Regions from separate parts of the Rhodococcus sp. NS-SX18 genome, predicted to be linked through region 2. Evidence: riboswitches for the same ligand, from Rfam matches in the RefSeq annotation. Region 2 holds a riboswitch; each other region holds the start of a gene.

Region 1 (5,867 bases), 470 kb from region 2:
TGTACGACGGATGCGCGTGAATTGTGGTCGAGCGTGCGAACACGATCGGCACCCTTCTCCTCAGGGCGGTGCCGACGCGGCGCCGCCGGTCGTTGTCGTTCCCCAGGTTTCACCTTGCTCCCCCGATCCACTGGAGGCAATAGGCACATTCCGCTTCGACCGGTTTCGCCCGAGTTGCACGACCCGGCCACCGCTGCCGTCCCTCGATCGTGGGAAGAGAACCACCCGTGCACGACTGCTCGCCGACGACGACGCGGTGGTGCCGCGACGCGTGCGGCACCACCGGGTCCGGTGAGAAACCGACCGTCACGGCCTCACATCGGGTCGTCTCAGGGCTCGAGCGGGGACGACGCCTGCGCCCAGAACCGCTTCGGGATGCGGCCCGCGTGCCGGGCCCGGAAGCCGGCCTCGACGGCGTGGCGCATCGCGGACGCCATGAGAGCCGGGTCCTTCGCCCGGGTCACCGCGGTCGCCAGCAGCACCGCGTCGCACCCGAGTTCCATCGCGAGCGCGGCGTCCGAGGCCGTGCCGATGCCCGCGTCGAGGATCACCGGCACCCCGGCGGCCTCGACGATCATCTCGATGTGGTGCGGGTTGGCGACCCCGAGGCCCGTGCCGATCGGCGAGCCGAGCGGCATCACGGCGGCGCAGCCGACGTCCTCGAGCCGTCGCGCCAGCACCGGGTCGTCGTTGGTGTAGGGCAGCACCACGAACCCGTCGTCGACGAGTTGCTCGGCGGCCGAGACGAGTTCGATCGCGTCGGGCAGCAGCGTGCGTTCGTCGGCGACGACCTCGAGTTTGACCCAGTCCGTTCCTAGCGCCTCGCGGCCGAGTTGTGCGGTGAGCACCGCCTCGGCGGCGCCGCGGCAGCCGGCGGTGTTGGGCAGCGGCACGATGTCGAGGCGGCGCAGCAGATCGAGCACGCCGGTCCCGGACGCCGCGTCCACCCGGCGCATCGCCACGGTGGTCAGCTCGGTGCCGGAGGCGACGAGGGCCTCCTCGAGCACGGCGAGGTTCGCGGCCCCACCGGTGCCGGTGATCAGCCGCGAGGCGAAGCTGCGTCCGGCGATCGTCAGGGGCGGCAGGTCGTGGCCGGGGTCGGGGCCGAAGTCGCGCTCAGCCACCCTGCACCGCCGTCAGCACCTCGATCTGCCAGCCCTTCCCGACGCGCTCGGACCAGCGTCCCCGGGGGAAGACGGCACCGTCCACGGCGACGGCGACCCCCCTGTCGGGCAGCCCGAGCCCGCTCAGCAACTCGGCCATCGTCGGCGCCTCGGCGAACCAGCGCTCCTCCCCATTGACCGTGACTCCCACCGTCGGCGCACCGTTCATCACACTCACTCCTCGGTAAATCGTTGCGGATCAGCATATTTCGCCACAGCGAGCGGTTCGTCCGCGAGCTCCGCGACCACCGCGTCCGCCGTGACCGGGGTCAGCAGCACGCCGTTGCGACCGTGCCCGGTCGCGGCGATCACCCGCTCGGACAGCCGGCCGATCAGCGGCAGGTTGTCCGGGCTCACGGGTCGCAGTCCCGCACTCGCCTCGTACAGCTCGTACTCGCCGATCGCCGGGAACAGCGTCTCGGCGTCGGCGATGAGATCCCGCACCCCCGCGACGGTGACCTGCGTGTCGTCGGCCTCGTACTGGGTTGCGCCGACGACGAGCCCGTCCGCGCGCGGCACCAGGTACGCGGGCCGGCCGTGCACGCTGCCGCGGACCGTCCGGTGCGGGGCGGGAGCCGCGCCCGGACGGGTCCGCAACCGCAGGATCTCCCCCTTGACCGGCCGCACCGGCAAGCCCGGCCACAGCCGCGCCGAGGCGGCGCCGGCCGCGAGCACCACCCGGTCGGCGTCCAGGTCCGTGACGTCAAGGACCGGCTCGTCGACGAAGGTGACCCCGGCCGCGGCGGCCGCCCGTCGCAGCGCGTCGACGAGAACCCGGTTGTCCACGGCCAGCTCGTCCGGGGCCAGCAGCCCGAGACGGATGCGCGGGCCGAGCGACGGCTCGAGTTCGCGCACCTCGGCGCGGCCGAGCACGCGCATCTCGTGCCCCTGGGCCGACACCCACTCGGCGATCGTGCGCAGGTCGGCGGCGTCGGCCGCGTCCAGCGCGACGGTCAGCGACGCAGTGGAGGTGAACAGGTCGAGGCCGGTCTCCCGCAGCAGCTCGGCGCCGAACGCCGGCCAGCGGGCCAGCGACGCGGCGCCCAGCTCGAGGACGTGTTCCTCACCCGGCCAACCCTCCGACAAGGGCGCCAGCATCCCCCCGGCCACCCAGGACGCCCCCGCTCCCGGGGACGGGTCGTGCACGGTCGCGGTCCAGCCGGCCCGGGCCGCGCGCCAGGCGATCGACAGCCCGATCACGCCTCCGCCGACAACGGATACGGTTCCCAACAGTTCGTCCACCTCACTCCCTGCGCCGGCATGATCCGGTTCAGGTGCTGACGGTCGGGGCCGGCAGGCCCCCTCTCAGCCCCGCGATCCCCGGGACTCCCGTGTCGATTCGTTCAGAGCAGAGACTACCGTCTCCGCCGTGACTACCTACCGCGGCAACCATCCCGCCCCCCGGGAACGCCTCGCGCAGGCCCGGCTCTACCTGTGCACCGACGCCCGTCGCGACACCGGCGACCTGGCTCGATTCGTCGAGGAGGCCCTTGCGGGCGGTGTCGACATCGTCCAGCTCCGCGACAAGGGCTCGGCAGGCGAGAAGAAGTTCGGCCCGCTCGAGGCGCGCGAGGAACTCGAAGCACTCGAGGTGCTCGCCGCCGCCTGCCACCGGCACGGCGCCCTGCTGGCCGTCAACGACCGCGCCGACATCGCCCTGGCCGCCGGCGCCGACATCCTGCACCTCGGGCAGGGCGACCTGCCGGTGCGGTACGCCCGGCAGGTCCTCGGCGACGACGTGGTGATCGGCCGCTCGACCGCCAGCCGGGCCCAGGCCAGCCTCGCCGACATCGAGGACGGTGTCGACTATTTCGCCAACGGACCGGTGTGGGAGACCCCCACCAAGCCGGGTCGCACCGCAGCGGGACTCGAGGTGCTGCGGGAGGTGGCCCGGTCGCAGCCGCGGCGGCCGTGGTTCGCCATCGGTGGTATCGATGCCGAGCGGTTGCCCGAGGTGCTCGACGCCGGTGCCACCCGCATCGCGGTGGTCCGCGCCATCACCGCGGCACCGAATCCGCGGGCCGCGGCGGCGGCCCTGAAGGCCGCGCTGCCCGGCTGAGAGGCCGTCACAGCCAGTCGAGCACCGTCGACGGCGCCAGGGTCGGCACGTCCCCGGGCAGCCGGGCACGCAGTCCCCGGTCGGCCGTCACCACTACGGTGAGCACCTGGTCCAGGACCGCCGACGTGCCCTTCGCCAGGACGGCCAGCTCGTCGTCTCCGCTGCCGGCCGCGGAGTGCACCGGGGTGCGGTCGTCGTCGATCACCGCTGCGCGGGCCTGCCCCTCGAGGACCGCCTCGATGCGGCTCACCCAGCCGAAGGACCCGCCGGGCAGCTCGACGGTGCGGGGCACCGACTCCGCCAGCTCCGCGAGCAGTCGTGCGGTGGCACCCGGCCGATCGCGCCACCAGCCGTTCGGCCGCGAGCCGAGGACGTTGGCCGTGTCGAGCAGCATCCGCACCGCCCGGGTTCGCAGGTCCGGCCAGGCCGCCGCGAACCCGGAGTGCAGGGGCATGGTCTCGACATCCGCCTCCGGCACCCAGCGCAGTTCGGTGCTCTCCCCGTTGAGGGTCGTCGCCATCGGGCTCGGGGTGTCCGCGACGACCGTGGTGTACGTCCATCCTCCGGTCACGCCGGAGGTGACCCGCTCGGTGCGCACGTTCACGGCAGCCGCGTCGATCCCGGTCTCCTCCTCTGCTTCCCGTACAGCCGCGGCGACGGGACTCTCGTCGCTGTCGCGGGCGCCGCCGGGCAGGGCCCACGTGCCGCCCTGGTGGCTCCACGCCGCGCGGTGCTGGAGCAATACGGCCGGCGTGCCGTCGGGCAGCGGTGCACGCAGCAGCAGCCCGGCCGCGCCGAACCTGCCCCACCGGCGACCACCGTCGGGTCCGACGGCCCAGCCGTCCCCGTCACCTCGCATCGCGTCCGCCTCCCTGCCGCCCGGCCGCCGACCGCGAGCCGGGCGTCCACCGTCCTCGGACGGCAACAACATCCCATTACTGCTTATATGCTCGCCACACACAGTGCCACATCGGAAGGGGTGCTCTCGTGGACGTGCGCGTGACCCCCACGCTCGGCGCGGTCGGGGGTCGCCTCGAGCGCGGCGACGTGTCCGGTCCCGTCGTCGACCACGACCGCCGCGCCGACGACTGGCGCACCCTGCTCCGATCCACCCCCGCCGCATTCCTCACCCTCGGCGCGCTGCTGTCGATCCTCCTCATCGTCTCCGGCATCGTCGCAGGTCAGACCGTGACGAGCCGGCAGGCCACGCACAGTCGGCTGCTCACGTCCGTCGAACCCCTCGCCGACGCAGCCCAGAGTCTCTACAGCGCGCTGTCCGTCGCGGACGCGGCCGCCGCCACGGGTTTCATCGCGGGCGGTATCGAGCCCGAGGAGGTGCGGGAACGCTACACCCAGGCCGTCGGCGAGGCGTCCACCCAGCTCGTCGCCGCGGCCGGCGGAATCGCCGCCGACGACAGGGTGAGTGCCCGGTTGCTGGCGGACATCGCCGGCCGGCTCACCGTCTACACCGGCCTGGTGGAGACGGCCCGTGCGAACAATCGCGTCGGAAACCCCGTAGGCGCCGCCTACCTCGGCGAGGCCTCGTACCTGATGCAGTCCGAACTGCTGCCGATGGCGCAGGAACTGTACGAACGCAGCTCGTCCGCCGTCACGTCCACCCAGCGGGCGGCGGTGCAACCGCCGTGGACGTCGATCGGGATGCTGCTGATGACGGTCGTCGCGCTGACCGGCGTGCACGTGATCGTCTCGCGGATCAGCCGCCGCACCCTCAACCTCGGACTGCTCACGGCCATCGCCTCGACGGGGATCCTGCTGTGCTGGCTCCTCGTCGCGGGACTGATCTCGTCGAGCGCCACCCGGAACGCCGTCGAGCGCGGCGGCGAACCGCTCGGGGTCTTCACCGACAGTCGGATCCTCGCCCAGCAGGCCCGGACCGCCGAGACGCTGCAGCTGGTCCGGCGGGACGTCACCGGCGAATACGACGCGATGTTCGACGGCAGCATGGACCGTCTCGAGGAGTTGCTCACCGGCTCCGCGGCCACCGACGTGGAGTCCCAGGCCGAACCGGCCGGCCGCGCCGCCGAAGCGCGCACGGCGTGGCTGGCATCGCACGACCGCGTGCAGGCGGCACTCGACCGGGGCGACTACCCGGCTGCCGCGATCCTCGCCACCGGTCCCGGGCCCGACGAGGCGGCGGCCCAGTTCCACGCCGTCGACCGCGCCCTCGAACAGGGCATCGACCTCGCGCGCGCCGAACTGCGTGGCAACGAGGTCCGCGCCGCGGACACGCTGTCCGCGCTCGCACCGGCCGCGTGGGTGCTCACCGTGCTTGCGTGGCTCGGCGTCGTGGGAGGACTGGCGCCACGAATCCGGGAGTACCTGTGAACATCCGCAACACCCTGCTCGCCGTCGCCGTCGCCGCGGCCGTCCTCACCGGTGGGTGCGCGACGTCGCAACCGGAGATCGTCGCCGGTCCCGACGTGTCCTACACCGAACCGCCGTTGCCGGAGCGCGCCGCACTCGCGCCCACCGACGTGCCGATCCCCCCGGAGCCGGACTGCGGCGACCCGACCGCCGGGCTGCGTCCCGACGGGGCGACGACCGGACCGGCCCTCGATGCGATCCGGGCGCGCGGACGCCTCGTCGTCGGGCTCGACACCGGCAGCAACCTGATGAGTTTCCGC
Region 2 (5,867 bases):
TTCACCGCGCCGGTGGGACGTCGCTGTTCACGGCGCGCAAGGCCGGCGCCGGCGGCAAGGCCGGAAACAGCATCGGAACCTACATGTGCAGTAACTTCGCATGCTCACTGTATGTGCGGGAGCTGGCGCCTCTGCCCGGCAATCAGCCCGATCGAGCACTGCCCACCGAGACTCGGATCCGGCAACTCGAGACTCGACTCGGCGGATTCGTCGGGCGGGTGTTGGACGAGCAGGATCCGTGACCACGCTGTGCACTACCCGGGCGGCGCCGTCACCCGGGCGTCTTCACGCGAAGGACCACAGTCCCAGCGTGTCGCGCAATGTGGTCCCGGGGTATGCGGTGCGAAACAGGCCGCGGCGCTGCAGTTCCGGGACTACCAGGTCGACGAAGTCGTCCAGCGAATCCGGATACGCCGGACACATCAGGTTGAATCCGTCGCAGGCGCCGGCGACGAACCACTCCTCGATCCGATCCGCGATCGCCTCGGGCGTGCCGATCATCGTCGCGTGCCCTCCTCCGGCCGCGAGGTAGCCGAGCAGTCCACGCAGTGTGGGCCGGTGCGATCCGATGATCCGTTGCACCGTTGCGTAGCGACCCTGGGGGCCGGAGAACTGGTCGATGGGCGGCAGGTCGGCAACCGGCGCGTCGAGATCGTGGCCCGTGTAGTCCTGACCGGTGAAGACGCCGAGCTGGGCGAGCGCGGCGTCGATGTCGATCAACGCGTCCAACGTCGCCTTCTTCGCCCGGGCCTCGTCCTCGGTGCGACCGACATAGGGGACGAGGCCCGGAAGTATCGCGATCGACGCGGGATCTCGTCCGGCGGCGGCAGCGCGGCCACGTAGATCGGTGGCGAAGTCGAGCGCCATAGCCGAATCCCACGAAACCGAGTACACCGCTTCGGCGTGCCGCGCTGCGAGGCTGCGTCCGGTCTCCGACGCTCCTGCCTGGAACAGCACCGGACGCCCCTGTGGACAGCGCGGGACGGTGAGCGGACCGTCGACGCGGAAGTGCTGACCGCGGTGCTCGATCCGACGGATGGCGTCGGCGTCGAGGTATCGACCGGCGGCGCGATCGACGGCGATGCCGGCCTCGTCCCACGAGTCCCACAGCGCAGTCAGCACCTCGATGAACTCCTCGGCGCGGCCGTAACGCGCGGCATGGTCCGGCAGAGCGTCGAGCCCGTGATTGCGGGCCTCCGCGTCGAACATCGAGGTCACGATGTTCACCCCGGCCCGTCCACCGCTGATGTGGTCCAGCGACGCGAGCATCCGCGCCGCATGGAACGGTGTGTAGAAGCTCGCGGACACCGTGGTGACCAGCCCGATGTGTTTCGTCGCGCGCGCCATCGCGGACAGCGCGGTCAGGGGTTCGAGAAACCACGTGGTCCCGGCCGTGTAGCTCGTATTCACGCAGTGTCCGTCGGCGAAGAACACCGCATCGAAGCAGCCACGCTCGGCTGTCCGGGCGAGTTCCTCGAAGTAGGTGATGTCCCCGATTCGCTCCGCCGCGGATGTCGGATGCCGCCACGCCGCCGAATGATGGCCGACACCATGGAGAAAGGCATTGAGATGGAGGGTGCGGGACAGCATCAGTTCATCACCAGCCCGCCGTCGACCACGAGGTTCTGACCGGTGACTGCTCGCGACCAGTCGGAAGCGAAGAACAGGACGGCGGCAGCGAAGTCCTCCGGGGTGGTGACCTTCCGCAGGGGCGTGGAGGCGGCGATCAGTTCGAATACCTCCTCGGGGGTCGCTGCCGATGCGTCGGTGGTGCGCAGCAGCCCACCGGAGACCATGTTCACGCGGATGCCTTCAGGCCCCAGGTCTGCCGCGAATGTGCGGGTCAGCGACAGCAGTGCTGCCTTGGCGGCGGTGTAGTCGTGATACGGCACCACCGGGTTCTGGAACAGGTTGGTGCCGATATTGATGACGCTGCCGCCGCCGGCCTCGCGCATGCCGGGCAGAACCGCCTGGACCGTGTTGATCGCGCCGCCGACGATACCGTCGAGTTGAGCGGCGAAATCGCCGTAGCCGATCTGGTCGGCCCTGCGGCGCGCGTCGCCGTTGAAGGAGAAGTCGGGCAGCGCGTTGTTGACCACGGTGGTGACCGGTCGGCCGAAGTGCTTCCTGGCCTGTGTGAGCATGGCGTCGACCTGGGCGGGGTCGGTCACGTCGGCGGCCAGCGCGACAGCGCGGTCCGAGCCGATCTTCTGGGCAAGGGCGTGGGCGGCGTCGCTGCTGTTGCGGTAATTGACTACGACGGCGGCGCCCTCGTCGGCGAACGACTGTGCGAGGTGGTGACCGAGACCGCGCCCGGCGCCGGTGACGAGTACCGTCTGGTTCTGCAGGAGCATTGTGTGTTGTTTCCCTTCGGTGGGAAGGGGTTCACCGCAGCGACGGACCACACGGCCGCGCCGGCTCGGCATCCCTTCGCTCGCATGATCGAGATCAGGTTCGACGGGTCTGTCTCTCAGCCGTTTCCGGCACCCCGTGTCGAGTCCGTCGCAAGACTACCCCGGTTGTGCCTGTCCGTCGAACTTCACTGTCACTTCGGGCAAATCACGAGCCTGCCCGGGATTGCCACCCGGCTCGAGGGCGGCGCGCACGGCAATATTGTTCCTCGACAGCAGATCACGTCCACAGATCGACGAAGTGGTGGACAGGGCCATGGCCGCAACCGACATGCAGCTCCCCGCCTGCTTCGATGCCTGCGGTGAGCCACCGTTTGGCTTCCTCGAGCGCGGCATCCCAGCTTTCTCGCTGCGGCCGAAGGGTAGCCATGGCTGCCGACAGCGAGCAACCGGTGCCGTGCGTGTTCGAGGTGCGTATGCGGGGACTGTCGACCACGACCGCATCGTCCTCCCCCGCTAGAGGGCCGATGACGGTGTCGTAGACGGTGTCTCCAGGAAGATGTCCGCCCTTGGCCAACACCGCCACCCCATAGCGATCGGCAATCTCGTGGGCTTGCCCGAGCAGTTCCTCCCAGGAGTCGGCCGGAGACGTGGAGCTGAGGACTGCGAGTTCAGGAACGTTCGGCGTGATCAGATGGACCTGGGGAATGAGGTCTTCGAGCGCCCTTTCGGCTTCGCGGCTGAGCAACCGGTCGCCGCTGGTGGCGACGATGACCGGATCGAGCACCACCACGGGGGGCGCGACCGTTGCAAGCCATTCGGCGACGGCTTGCACCTGATCGGTGTCGGCGAGCATGCCGATCTTGACGGCGTCGACGGTGACATCGTCGCTGACCGCTTCGAGTTGAGCGGTGAGAAACGATGCCGGAGGAAGGTGGACACTGCGTACACCGCACGTGTTCTGGGCGACCAACGCCGTGACCACCGCCATCCCGTAGCCTCGATGCGCGGCAATGCTCTTCAGGTCCGCCTGGATGCCGGCGCCGCCGGTCGGATCCGTACCGGCAATGGAAAGCACTCGCGGCGGTGGAACAGCAGACATCGACATTCGGACATCCCTTCGCTAGTACGAACTAGAGCAGGTTCGACGGGTGTGATCTCAGCCCTCCTACCGGGCACCCCGTGTCGAGAGGATCATAGGCGTCGACCTCGCTCGGCGGCCCGGTGGGTCTGGGCAGTGGCGGGTCCACCGCTTGCGCCCACCCAGGCGGGCCGCACGGCAGAAGCGGGGGCCCGAGGACCGAAAGCGTTCGTGCGGAACGTTCTTGTCCAAGAAGTGTGCCGGTCGACCCGCGTCTCGCCGAATGTGCGAACTCGTCGACGGGTTCGCTGTTGGGTTGGCCGCAGACGGCAGGGGCCATGGTGCGGCTGGCCCCCTGACGGTAGGCTGGACGCTGTGAGTAGGGCCAGTTCGGCGCGCCAGCGGTTGCTCGCTTTCGGTTCCGGAGAAGACTTGTCGCGACGCGCCCGATTGTTGAGCGACGTCCACGACGCGGTGATGTCCGGCCGGACGCCGCCGGTGCCTCCGCGTGACGTTGTCGCCCGGTCGTGGTCGCGTCTCCAGGCAGACGGCGTCAGTCCGGCCCGGTGTGAGGACGTGGTACTCGCGGACGTCTCCGAACTCGAAGCGCGCCGTGCACGAAGCGCCCTGAGGTCGGTTCTGCCCGAACTACGCGGCACCTTGACCGAAATGGCGAGCGACGCGAACTTCATCGTGGTCGTCGCCGACTCGGACGGGGTGGTGCTGTGGCGAGAAGGTGCACGTGACGTGCAGAGGGAAGCCGACGTCCTCGGATTCGTGGAAGGCGCCCGCTGGTCGGAGACGTCGGTAGGCACCAATTCTGTCGGCACGTCGCTGGTCGAAGACGCTCCGGTACAGCTTTTTTCGGCCGAACACTATGCCCGGTCCCACTACGGCTGGTCGTGTACGGGGTCACCGGTCCACGATCCACGCTCCGGCGAGGTCCTCGGCGTACTGGATATCAGCGGGTCGGCGATGTCGGTGCATCCGGCCACCGTGGCCCTCGTGCAGACGGCTGTGCGGTTGGCCGAGTCGATGCTCTGGCGCGAGCATGCCGTCCACCTCGACAGGCTCCGTACCGATGCGGCGCCGGTGCTGGCAAGGACGTGCGGGCCTGCTGTCGTCGTGGACGGTCACGGATGGGTCGTGGCAGCCAGCGGCATCGGCGTTCCCGAACGACTGGCCTCACCGGAGGCCGACCGACCGCTGCTCGTGCCCGGTCTCGGACTTTGCGTACCCGAACCGCTCGGTGACGCATGGTTGGTGCGCCGCCGCGCGGAACGGGCGGCCATCCGACTCGAACTCGACCTGGGGGCGGCCCCTCGGGCGACGGTGCGGGGGGAGACGGAATGGACGCGTGCCCTGTCACCGCGGCACGCGCAGATTCTGAGGGTATTGGCACGTACCGGGTCGGCCGGCATCGATGCCGCGTCGTTGAGTGAGGCCCTGTTCGGCGACCGGGACCACATCGTTGCCGTCCGCGCCGAGGTCTCCCGGCTGCGCAAGAGCCTCGGCCCTGTGCTGACGCCCCAGCCGTACCGGTTCGCGGACGGTGTCGAAGTCCGTGTGATCAGGTGACATTCCGCCTCCGAACCTGGTCGCTCCGGTTCGGCGCGGCGCGCGGTGCAGAGGTGCGCGCAGCGACGAAGTCGCGCAGTTCCGCACGTAGTCGGGGGTGCAGTCGTAAGGCGGCGGGGCTGTCGAGGATCTCCCCCAGCCGGGTCAGGTAACCGGCTGGGGTCATTCCGAATTCGACCAGAAGGTCTCCGGGACTTCCGCCGCCGTAGGGCAGCCAGCGACGGGCGAAGTCGATGATGCGGTCGTCTTCGGTGGCGGAACTCATGTGGGTCGAACTCCTGGCGGGTGCGATTCGGCGAGATGACTGAGGGGAGAAGTGAGTTCACGGTCGTGGTGGGCCATGGCGTCGGCGTAGAGGCGGCCGGCGCGATACGAGGAACGCACGAGCGGCCCCGCCAGGACGCCGGCGAAACCGATCTCCTCGGCGGCTTTCGAGTGTTCGACAAATTCTTCCGGCTCGACCCACCGCTCGACCGGGTGGTGTCGCGGCGAGGGACGCAGATACTGGGTGATGGTGAGGATGTCGCAGCCGGCATCGTGCAGGTCGATCATCGCCTGCTGCACTTCCTGTGGGGTCTCCCCCATACCGAGGATCAGGTTCGATTTGGTGATCAGGCCGAAGTCGCGGGCCGCGGCGAGCACACCGAGCGAGCGTTCGTAGCGAAACGCGGGACGGATCCGCTTGAAGAGCCGCGGCACGGTCTCGAGGTTGTGGGCGAGCACCTCGGGCCGGGAGTCGAACACCTCGGCCAGCAGGTCCGGCCGTCCGCTGAAGTCGGGAACGAGATTCTCGACGCCGGTGCCGGGGTTGAGGGCGTGGATCTGTCGGACGGTCTCGGCGTAGAGCCATGCGCCGC
Region 3 (5,867 bases), 2.7 Mb from region 2:
AGCGTCAGCCCACCGATCCGGCGCGGCCGCCAGTGCAGGATGCCGACGTGGATGACCCACTCCACCAGCGGGAACACCAGCAGGGCGACCAGTGGGACCAACGCGTCCGTGACCTGCCAGTCGCCGACGAGGATCCGTGCGACGACCGCGGCGGCGAGCATTGCGCCGATCATCCACGGCGACGGGTGCCGCACGAACTCGGCGGCGGCGTCCCGCAGGCCCATCGAGGCGCGACGGCCCCGTCCTTCGGTCCGATTCGTGCTCATGTCCGGTTCCTCGCATCTCCATGTTCGGCGTGCTCGATGGCGGTGGTCAAGGCCGACGTGCCCAGATCGAGCAGTTCGCCGGCAGTGCGTTCGGCGCCGTCCTCGTCGCGCGCGACGATGGCGCCGGCGAGCCGTTCGTAGAGGTCGGCGCGTCCGACCTCGGCGATCAGCACCCCGGCCATCGCGGTCATGGCCGGCTCGTACGCGTTGCGCAGGCTGTTGAAGATCAGCCGGAACGCGAGGGAGTCGGCGGCATCGACGACGTGTTCCCAGAATCCGAGGGCGGCGACCTGCAATGCGACGGGGTCGTCTCCCGCGGCGAGACGTGCCACGGACTCGCGCAGTCGGAGTTCCGTCTCTTCGGTCGCGCGGGCGGCCGCGAGCCGGGCGACCTGGCGGCCGATGAGTTGCCGGGCTTCGAGGACGCTGCGGACGACGTCCCAGTCGGGTCGCCCGTCGCGCACGAGCAGTCGCGGGAGCAGTTCCGGCCCGGCCTGGGTGCGGAAGTCGCGCACCGACGTCGCCTCCCCTTGACGCACCTCCACCAGGCCGGCGTGCGCGAGCCGGGAAATAGCTTCGCGGACAGCGGGTCTCGACACCCCGAAGGCCTCGGCGAGGTGGCGTTCACTCGGCAGCGACGCCCCGGCGGCGAGATCGCCGCCGAGCACGCGGGCGGCGATCTGGTCGTACACCTCGCCGGAGGCGGACTTGCGGGCGATCGGCTCGAACATCACGACCCGACCGTAGGCCACCGTTTGGACAGAGGTCAAGTGGTAAGACCAGTTCCCTTTGCGGCCGAATGTCACATCGCGTCGGTCAGACCGACGGAATGTCACATTCGGCCACCCGGAGTGGTCAGCTGAAGCCCATCACCTGGTCGCCCCACACCTCACGCAGCACCTTGTCGGGGTCCGGGACGAGGGAGTCGGTGTTGTCGATCAGCAGGGTCATGCGCTTGTCGGTGTCGTACGGCGCCCAGTGCCGGGATCCGTCCAGGGCGGCCGGCACCCCGTGGTGCGCGAAGGCGAGCCAGCGACGCTGGATCCGGCCCGAGATCGTCGTCGCAGCCTTGCGGCCACCGAGCCAGAACGTGGGGTCACGATCGAGCGTCCCGAAATTGCCGAAGACGTACGGCAGTTCGGTGGCGTGACCGGCACCGATCCGCGCCGCCTTGAGCATCGGGGTCGCATGGTCGAACCGGTACACCCACGTCGGCGAGTGGGCGCTGTGCGCGTCGGCGATCCACACCACCGGCATCCTGAACCCGGCGTCGCGCGAAAGAGCCATCGCCCCCGACGTTTTCGTGACGTCCGGATACGCGGAGATGATCTCCGCGATGCGGTCCGGCGGCAGTTCCGGGTGATCCTCGGCGAGCGCGTCGAGCATCGCCTGCACGGAGGCGTCGCTCACCGGCATCAACGGGGACTTCATGAAGCGGAAGATCGACGGCTCGTCCTTGTTGGAGCCGATGATCAGGGGGATCCGGTGCGCGAGCCCCTTCTGGAACGCCGCCACCGGGTACTTCGGCACCAGGTCGCGGTCGACCACGGGCGCCATCGCGAGCGTGCCGGGGAACTTCGTGGGAATCTCCCCGACGAGCACGTCACCCGCGTCGGTCAGCGTCTCGTGCGGCATGTCCCGCAGCGCCCACACCCGCGCCGGGGTGAGGTCGAGGATCTCGAGGAACCGCTCGGCGACCCGGGCGGCCCGCTCGGACCCGTACGCCGACGTCGCCGGCGGACTCTGCGCGATGGCCCGGTGAAACAACCCCTCCGCGCGGGGCACGGTCATCAGGGTGGTCAGCGACCCACCGCCCGACGACTCGCCGAACACGGTGACCCGGTCGGGGTCGCCCCCGAACGCGGAGATGCAGTCGCGTACCCACTCGAGGGCGGCGATCTGATCCCGCAGTCCCACATTGGATTCGAAGGTGGTCCCGGCGGTGGAGAACGACGAGAAGTCGAGGAAGCCGAGCGCACCGAGCCGGTAGTTGACCGTCACCACGACGACGTCGCCGCGCTCGGCGAGCAACCGTCCGTCGTAGATCCGCTGCCCCGAGTAGCCGAGGACGTAGGCACCGCCGTGGATCCACACCATCACCGGCCGCGGCTCCCCGTCCGGCTCCGGCGCCCAGATGTTCAGCGAGAGGCAGTCCTCACCGATCGTCAGCCCCGGATCGATGGGGATCGGGTTGTTGCGTCCCTGCGGCGCGATGGGCCCGAAGCGCCGCGCGTCGAGCACGTCGGTCCATGGCTCCGGCGGTTCGGGGGCGCGGAACCGGAGGTCACCGGACGTCGGCGCGGCGTACGGGACGCCCTTCCACGTGTAGACGGAGCCGTCGCGGTAGCCGCGTACGTCGCCGTACTTGCAGCCGACGATGAGCGTCTCGGCGTCCACGGTCCCTCCCGAACGAACGGTCTGGGGCCAAGGTACCAACAACAGACAGGTTGCATGCGGACCCCGCCGACCCGGGCGACGGAGGCGGTCTGCGCCGAGTGCTATCGTCGGCTCCGTAGACACGGGGTGCTCCGCATGTGCGCGGGGCTGAGATCACACCCGTCGAACCTGATCAGGTAATGCTGACGAAGGGATGTCCTGGCATGACCATGCCTGCCCGCGCGTCGGTCCCGGCAGGGACCGACCGCTTCACCGATCTGCTGTGGGACCGGACCAAGGTCCTGCGCGAGGCCATCGACGACCTCGAGTTCCTGCGCCGCCTCGGCGACGGAACACTGCCGCTCGACGCGTTCCGCTTCTACATCGAGCAGGACGCCCTGTACCTCGCCGGGTACGCCAAGGCACTCGCCCTCCTCGCGGCGAAGGCCCCGGACCCGGGCACCGCCGCGTTCTGGGCGAACAGCGCGGCCACGGCCGCCACCGAGGAATCCGCCCTGCACCGGGGTCTGCTCACCGGCGGGGTCCTGCCGCCCGCCGAGGACACCCCCGCGCACTCGCCCGCCTGCCTCGGTTACGTCTCCTATCTCACCGCCACCGTCGCCACCGACCCGTATCCGGTGGGCGCCGCCGCGGTACTCCCCTGTTTCTGGATCTACGCCGAGGTCGGCCGCGATCTCGCCGTCCGCGCCGCCGACGTGCTCGCCGCGGATCCCGCCCACCCCTACGCCCAGTGGGTCACCACCTACGACGCGCCCGAGTTCCACGCCGCGGTCGCCGGCGCCCGCGACCTCGTCGACGCCGCGGCGGCGGCCGCCACCGACGCCGAGCGCGACGCCATGACCGAGGCGTTCACCATCGCCACGCGCTACGAGCTGCTGTTCTGGGACACCGCACTCAACATCCAGGAGTGGCCGGCCTCATGACCACGCTCCCCCGGCTGCGCCGCCGGTTCACCGTCCTGGCCGCCGTCACCGCCGCACTGCTGCTCACCGCGTCCTGCGCCGGGAACAGCGACGATTCCGGTGACACCATCCGATTCGCCCTGGACTGGACGCCGAACACCAACCACACCGGCCTGTACGTCGCCCAGCAGGAGGGTCTGTTCGCCGACGCCGGTCTCGACGTCGAGTTCCTGCCCTACAACAACACCACCCCGGACACCCTCGTCGACGCCGGCAACGCCGAGTTCGGAATCTCCACGCAGGCGCAGGCGACGTTCTCCCGGGCGGCTGGCTCGCGCACCGTCTCGGTGCTCGCGCCGCTGCAGCACTGGGCGACCGGCATCGCCGTCAAGGCCGACCGCGCCGACCTGTCCCGGCCCGCGGACCTCGATTCCCGCACCTACGCCGGCTTCGGCGACCCGGGCGACGAGGAGACGCTCGCCCAGGTGATCCGCAACGACGGCGGGCGCGGCGACTTCACCTCCGTCACCCTCGGCACCTCCGCCTACGAGGCCGTGTACTCCGGCACCGCCGACTTCACCGTCTCCTACCTGGCGTGGGAGGGCATCGAGGCCGAGCACCGCGGGCTGCCGATGCGGTACTTCCGCTACACCGACTACGGGTTCCCCGACGCCTACGCGATCGTGATCGACGGCAACGAGGACTGGCTGGCCGAACACCCGGACCAGGCCCGCGCGTTCGTGCAGGCCGTCCAGCGCGGCTACGAGATCGCCGCGCAGGATCCCGACCGCGGCGCGCGCGCCCTGATCGAGGCCAACCCGGGGGCGTTCTCCGACGAGGAACTCGTCTACGAGAGTCAGCGGATGCTGTCGGCCGATTACATGCGCGACGAGAACGGCCGTGTCGGCACCCTCACCCTCGAGCGATGGACCGGGTACTCCCGGTTCCTGTTCGAGAAGGGCCTGCTCGCCGGTCCCGACGGCGCACCGTTGACCACCGAGCCGGACTGGTCGACCTACTTCACCGATGACTACCTCACGCCCTGACCCGACCCGGAACCCCTGGCTGCGGCGCGTCGCACCGGCCGCGGTGACCGTCGTCGCGCTGGCCCTCTGCTGGCAGCTGTACGTGGCGGTCAGCGGCATCCGCCCGCAGGTGCTGCCCTCCCCCGCCCGGGTCCTCGGGCAGGGGTGGGCGCACCGCGCCGACATCGCCGGTCACGCCTGGTCGACGCTGCAGGTCACGCTCGTCGGCTTCGCGGTGTCCCTGGCGGTCGCGTGGGCTCTGGCGATCGTCGTGGACTTCTCGCCGTGGCTGCGCCGCGCCCTGGTGCCGTTGTTCGTGGTGTCGCAGACCCTGCCGATCATCGCGATCGCGCCGCTGATGATCATCTGGTTCGGATTCGGGCTGCTGCCGAAGATCCTGGTGATCGCGCTCGCCACGTTCTTCCCCATGGCGATCGGCCTGATCGAGGGCTTCGCGGCCGCGGACCGGGAGGCGGGGGCGTTGCTGCGCAGCATGGGTGCCTCGCGCCGGCAGGAGTTCCGGTACGTGCGGCTCCCGTCGGCGCTGCCCCGGTTCTTCACGGCGCTGCGCATCGGGATCACCTACGCCGTGGTCGGTGCGGTCTTCGCCGAGTACGTCGGCGCCACGTCGGGACTCGGGATCTACATGAGCACCCAGAAGAACTCGTTCCGGACCGATCTGGTGCTGGCGGCGGTGCTCGTCACCGCGATGCTCTCACTCGCGCTGTATCTGCTCACCTACGCCGCGGAGCGGGTGGTGGCGCCGTGGGCGCTGGCGACGAGGAGCCCCCGGTGAACGCCGTCGCCGTCACCGGCGTGCACAAGGCGTTCGGTGGGCGCACCGTGCTCGACGGCGCCGAGTTCGCGGTGGCCGAGGGCGAGTTCGTCTCGCTCATCGGTCCGAGCGGCTGCGGCAAGTCCACCCTGTTCGGGTTGATCGCCGGCCTCGACGTGCCCGACACCGGCGCCGTCACGGTCGCCGGGCGGCCGGCCGCCCCGGGACGGGCCGCGCTGATGCCGCAGAAGGATCTGTTGTTTCCGTGGCGCAGTGTGCTCGACAACTGCGCGCTCGGCCTCGAGGTCCAGGGCACGCCCCGCGGTGAGGCGCGGGACCGGGCACGGAAGTTGTTCCCCGCCTTCGGTCTCGCCGGTTTCGAGGATGCCGCCCCGCGGCAGCTCTCGGGTGGGATGCGGCAGCGCGCGGCGCTGGCACGGACGGTGCTGCAGGGCCGCGATGTGCTGCTGCTGGACGAACCGTTCGGCGCGCTGGATTCGCT

The links. Region 2 has a riboswitch for thiamine pyrophosphate ahead of thiD (bifunctional hydroxymethylpyrimidine kinase/phosphomethylpyrimidine kinase). Riboswitches for the same ligand answer to the same signal wherever they lie in the genome.
Region 1: another riboswitch for thiamine pyrophosphate. It lies ahead of thiO (glycine oxidase ThiO); the one in region 2 lies ahead of thiD (bifunctional hydroxymethylpyrimidine kinase/phosphomethylpyrimidine kinase).
Region 3: another riboswitch for thiamine pyrophosphate. It lies ahead of AC2IPW_RS08730 (TenA family protein); the one in region 2 lies ahead of thiD (bifunctional hydroxymethylpyrimidine kinase/phosphomethylpyrimidine kinase).

The regions. Positions count from the first base shown of each region.
Region 1 covers NZ_CM170633.1:4,117,385-4,123,251, forward strand. Annotated here, with positions in the region: gene AC2IPW_RS18915 (antibiotic biosynthesis monooxygenase) at 1-52, opposite strand, end outside; gene thiG (thiazole synthase) at 330-1,124, opposite strand; gene thiS (sulfur carrier protein ThiS) at 1,117-1,332, opposite strand; gene thiO (glycine oxidase ThiO) at 1,338-2,405, opposite strand; TPP riboswitch at 2,394-2,506, opposite strand; gene thiE (thiamine phosphate synthase) at 2,533-3,222, shown strand; gene AC2IPW_RS18940 (NUDIX hydrolase) at 3,230-4,081, opposite strand; gene AC2IPW_RS18945 (hypothetical protein) at 4,210-5,568, shown strand; gene AC2IPW_RS18950 (glutamate ABC transporter substrate-binding protein) at 5,565-5,867, shown strand, end outside.
Region 2 covers NZ_CM170633.1:4,587,507-4,593,373, forward strand. Annotated here, with positions in the region: gene AC2IPW_RS20950 (FBP domain-containing protein) at 1-242, shown strand, start outside; gene AC2IPW_RS20955 (LLM class flavin-dependent oxidoreductase) at 286-1,590, opposite strand; gene AC2IPW_RS20960 (3-oxoacyl-ACP reductase) at 1,590-2,354, opposite strand; TPP riboswitch at 2,409-2,501, opposite strand; gene thiD (bifunctional hydroxymethylpyrimidine kinase/phosphomethylpyrimidine kinase) at 2,632-3,459, opposite strand; TPP riboswitch at 3,450-3,544, opposite strand; gene AC2IPW_RS20970 (GAF domain-containing protein) at 3,883-5,010, shown strand; gene AC2IPW_RS20975 (DUF3263 domain-containing protein) at 5,003-5,275, opposite strand; gene lipA (lipoyl synthase) at 5,272-5,867, opposite strand, start outside.
Region 3 covers NZ_CM170633.1:1,861,183-1,867,049, reverse strand. Annotated here, with positions in the region: gene AC2IPW_RS08745 (sterol desaturase family protein) at 1-266, opposite strand, end outside; gene AC2IPW_RS08740 (FadR/GntR family transcriptional regulator) at 263-997, opposite strand; gene AC2IPW_RS08735 (carboxylesterase/lipase family protein) at 1,122-2,663, opposite strand; TPP riboswitch at 2,776-2,874, shown strand; gene AC2IPW_RS08730 (TenA family protein) at 2,867-3,586, shown strand; gene AC2IPW_RS08725 (ABC transporter substrate-binding protein) at 3,583-4,611, shown strand; gene AC2IPW_RS08720 (ABC transporter permease) at 4,592-5,386, shown strand; gene AC2IPW_RS08715 (ABC transporter ATP-binding protein) at 5,383-5,867, shown strand, end outside.